2 regions of the Jeotgalicoccus sp. FSL K6-3177 genome follow, and region 1 is predicted to be linked to the other one. Evidence: predicted binding sites of a transcription regulator. Region 1 holds the regulator's gene; the other holds the start of a gene.
The links. The regulator LexA, encoded in region 1, represses DNA repair genes until DNA is damaged. The targets are predictions, from matches to a motif close to CGAACATATGTTCG.
Positions count from the first base shown of each region.

Region 1 (2,409 bases):
CTGGTGTTTTGGATTCGTACTGTCTGAATTCCTTTAAGTCATCCATTTCAAGAATGCCTGAAAGATGAAGCAGGCTGTAAATTAACATTGAGCCGTGGCCTGCGCTCAGCACGAAACGGTCTCTGTTAAACCAGTCGACATTTTTCGGGTTAAAATTTAAATGTTTTTGCCACAGTACATACGCCATCGGCGCAGCACCCATCGGCAGACCCGGGTGGCCTGAATTTGCTTTTTCAATTGCATCAATACTTAAAGAACGAATTGTATTGACCGCTAATAAGTCAGTCTTATCAAATGACATTTACTTTCGACTCCTTTAATTCTCTTCATTATTATTTTTATCTTTGTTGCGTAATGCCTTAACTTTGTCAGGGGTAACATCTTTACCTTCCGAATCAATCACTTTAGTGTTTTTAATCTGTTTCTTAAAAGAACTTCTAAAGTTGGATAAATATTCTTCTCTCAGACCGGTCAGCTCTTTAAGTTCCGCTTCAGATATTTTATCTTCACGCTTTAACTTTGCCAGCTGGTTGAGACGCTGTAATTTTTGATCGTCTAACATGAGCTCCACCCTTTCCAATATAATTTACCATAAAAAAGGTGCGGAAACCAAATGGTCCCGCACTTTAATAGATAATATATACACTAATTACTTAATTTCTGCTGGAAACGTCATAATTAACCCGTTCCGTCAGTGTCCCGCTGCTGATAAAACCGTTTGCCGGCCGTTTTTCTTCAGCTGTTTTATCTTCCGCCTCTTCAGGTTCATCAATTGACGAAGCCGATACTGTACCGTTCGCTTCTTGTTCGATTGTTTGATCATCTGCATTTTCTGAAAATGCAGTATTTTCATGAGAATGTACGTTCTCCGCATAATCAGGTTCAACCATATTAAAACTATATAAAAGCCCGAAGCTTAGCATTACCGCGAATAATCCTGTGAGCGTCTTGAAATCTTTCATTGTCATTAATATTCACTCCTAAGAACAAATGTTTGTAATAACAATATAACAGAACACCTGTTCGCAGTCAATATAAATACGAACAAATGTTTGTAAGTGATTACACTATATGATAAAATTTAATTAATATAAGGCTGGAGGTAAAATTATGAAAGATTTAACAGACAGACAAAAAGATATTTTTCAATATATAAAACGCAGCGTAAATGATAAAGGCTATCCGCCGAGTGTCCGCGAAATCGGCAATGCCGTCGGACTCCAGTCGAGTTCAACGGTTCACGGCCATCTGGCAAAACTTGAAACTAAAGGCTATATTAAACGCGACCCGACAAAACCCCGCGCCATCGAAATCGTTCAGGCATCCGATGACAATGCTTCACCGGTCATTCATGTGCCGGTGCTCGGTAAAGTTACAGCAGGTCTGCCTATTACAGCCGTAGAAAACGTCGAAGAGTACTTCCCTCTGCCCGAACACTTTACGGCAAATCATAACAGTGAAATTTTCCTCTTGAATGTCGCCGGCGACAGTATGATCGATGCCGGTATACACGACGGCGACCGGGTCATCGTGCGCAAACAGAACATCGCGTACAACGGTGAAATTATCGTCGCCATGACAGAAGACGACGAAGCAACTGTTAAACGCTTCTATAAAGAAAAAGGCTACTACCGCCTGCAGCCGGAAAACACTTCGATGGAACCAATCTACCTCGATAACGTTATCGTCCTCGGTAAAGTTGTCGGTCTGTTCAGAGAATTTGTTTAATATAATATTAATTTTGACCGTCCTGGACTTTGTTCGGGGCGTTTTTTTGTGCTGGGCGGGAGGCGCTTGCGTATGCATGAGAGTGTGTCATGTATATGTATCGTGATTTGCGTATGCATGAGAGTACGTCATGTATATGTATTTTGAATTTCGTATACATGAGAGTGTGTCATGACTATGTATCGTGGAATGCATATACATGAGCTGCCGTCATGACTATGTATCGTGATTTGCATATGCATGAGCTGTCGTCATGACTACGTATCGTGGAATGCGTATGCATGAGCTGCCGTCATGACTACGTATCGTGGAATGCGTATGCATGAGCTGCCGTCATGACTATGTATCGTGGAATGCGTATACATGACGGAGTAACTAACGACACCTTCACTTTTTTCATCACCAAAAATTAAATCGTCCCATTGTGATTCTCTCAACCCGTTAACAAACAAAAACACCCGGATTCATCGAATCCGGGTGCACGCCACACTCATTATTTCTGTATATAATTTTCCGTATAATACGGTATATTGTCACTGTTATACTCGATGCCGACACCGAGATGGTTAAAGTTATCATTCAGTACATTCACCCGGTGTGACGGAGAGTTCAGTAAACTGTGATGGGCGAATATCGGCGATGTGTGGCCGGTCGCAATATTTTCCCCTGCCAGTCTAAATT
Region 1 is NZ_JBBOSK010000001.1:1,085,106-1,087,514, reverse strand. Features, by position in the region: gene tkt (transketolase) at 1-301, opposite strand, end outside; gene MHH58_RS05345 (DUF896 domain-containing protein) at 317-562, opposite strand; gene MHH58_RS05340 (hypothetical protein) at 654-968, opposite strand; gene lexA (transcriptional repressor LexA) at 1,111-1,728, shown strand; gene MHH58_RS05330 (CAP domain-containing protein) at 2,222-2,409, opposite strand, start outside.

Region 2 (2,409 bases), 780 kb from region 1:
AAATAATTTCTTATAGCTATCATCTTTGGATGATAGCTTTTTTTTATATTTGTTTTAAATATGGTACAATTATCGATGGGTAATTAACCAGAAAAAGTAAGGGGAGTGCTTTTAATGACAGTAATTATGGACGGAAAAAAAGTAGCAGCACACTTATCTGAGGAAATTAAACAGGCACTGGAAGTTTCTGAAGAACACGGTATTAAACCTAAAGTTGCATTTGTCAGAATCGGAGACTTATCAGATTCAATTTCCTATGAGAATGCTGCGGTAAAACGTTTTGAGAAACTTGGGATGGAAACAGCCCAGTACCATTTTCCGGAAGATGTTTCGACAAAAGTATTTTTAACTAAATTCAGAGAAATAAATGAAGACTACGCAATTCACGGTATTCTGCTGCTGCAGCCGCTGCCAAAACATATTCCTATGAAACGCGTTGCTGAAATTATGAACTCGTTTAAAGATATCGACGGTATGAAAGCATCAAATCTCGGCAAAGTACTGACAAACGATCCGGATCGCCTGGAACCGTGTACACCAGCAGCAGTTATGAATATGCTCGATTATTATGAAGTTGATTTAAAAGGCAAGAACGTTACAGTTGTTGGTGCAAGCGCAGTGGTCGGAAAACCTTTATCATTATTAATGATGAACAGGGAAGCAACGGTAACAACCTGCAACCTTTACACTGACAATCTTGTTGAAAAATGTAAAAATGCTGATGTGATTGTCAGCGCGGCCGGTGCAATTAACCTGATTGATGAGGAGCACGTTAAAGACGGCGCCATCGTTATCGATGTCGGTATTAACTTTACAGAAGATGGCAAGATGGTCGGAGATGTAAACTATGAAGCTGTAAAAGACAAAGCCTCATTCATTACACCGGTACCGGGGGGAATTGGTGCCATTACAACGACAGTCCTCGCATATCATCTTGTGAAAGCAACAGAACATCAGAAAGAGCCGGTATTATTCTTAGAAAAATAAGATTAGCCCGCGGGTAATATAAATATATCCAATATATCGATAAACGGCACGAAAATGAAGTCTTCAGTATCGTAAATTTGACCAATGAGCATCATGCTCCATTGGTCTATTTTTATAATATGAAGAGAAATACTGAAGCGGCCTCCGTCGTAATAGTAGTCGACTCTTACCGGCAGCCTTTCTTTCACTGCATATTTCAGAATGTGTTCAATCTCATCCAGCCGGTCATCCGACAATACAGGACGTTTGATTTTCGACTGGCTGTCCATCAGTCTGCCGACATTTTCAAACTGTTCGGGCATAGTTGCAAACGGCGCCCACTTAACCATACCGCGCCCCTCGGGTATATCACCTTGTGAATTTTCAGAAGGATAGCTGCGGAACTTCATAACAAATCCCTTCTTTCCTGACTCTTAGTTTTTATTATACGAACATACGTTCGATTTTTCAAGCTGCAGATTTATGGTAAGTTAAAGAGGATATAAAAAGTAAGTGAGGAAATCAGATGAGAAAGAAAATAGTATGGGGGATTATTACAGTAATTGTACTTGCTGTACTGCTGCTCCCGTTAGTAGATAAAACAAGCGGCACAACACGCGTTATTGTCGATCATACGAATAAGGAAATCGTCGCTCCATCGTGTTACGATCAGGCCGATCTGACAAACTGGATAGATGAAATGTCATTCGGCAATGCATTGAACGAACTGGAATATGACATCAGGGATGAATGTTCTAAAAAATATCTGCAGGAAGGCAAAACGAGCGTGCTGATGAGAATATTAGAATAGATTTGTGGGAGACACCGGGACTGGGAAGGTTCCGGTTTTTTTGTTGTCAAAAATGTTTGGGAGACCTCAGTTTAAGGAGAGTTTTTCCGTTAGGATAAAATGTAAAAAGTAGGTATGTTTGTGTAAAAAGTAAACCAGTTTTGCTATTTTTGTGTTTAAGTAACTTTTTTAAAAGAAAAACGGCTTTTTCGCCTATATATAGGGTAGAAGGATCTTTTTTAAAAGGAGGAAATTATATGTATTTAAACAGCAGAAACACACCGCCGGTTCTTTTGCATTATCGGGCATTGAGCAGGAGGATGGTTTTGGGTTCGGAAGATAAGATTAAGATGAAAATGGCTGAACGTGGTTATGAAGGAGAAACTTTATATGATGAAATATTTAATTCAGTCGGACATGAACATGTATACATTTTTAGAGATGTTTATCTGAAAATAGAAAACTCCCTGGCACAGTACGACAGTATTATAGTTAGTGACAGTGGTGCAGTTGTGAATGAAATTAAAAATTATTGCGGTGACTACCGGTATGAGAAGGGACAGTGGTTCAACGGTTCACGTCGATTATCGGATGACGGAATTACGCAGATAACCCGAGCGGTAAATAAACTGTTGAAACTCAGTGAAGGCAGA
Region 2 is NZ_JBBOSK010000001.1:1,870,106-1,872,514, reverse strand. Features, by position in the region: gene rpmG (50S ribosomal protein L33) at 1-6, shown strand, start outside; gene MHH58_RS09490 (bifunctional 5,10-methylenetetrahydrofolate dehydrogenase/5,10-methenyltetrahydrofolate cyclohydrolase) at 115-987, shown strand; gene MHH58_RS09485 (YolD-like family protein) at 990-1,376, opposite strand; gene MHH58_RS09480 (alpha-amylase) at 1,493-1,777, shown strand; gene MHH58_RS09475 (nuclease-related domain-containing protein) at 2,014-2,409, shown strand, end outside.
Region 2: a site for LexA is predicted at 1,416-1,429, ahead of MHH58_RS09485 (YolD-like family protein). Genes of this name have one in related genera too.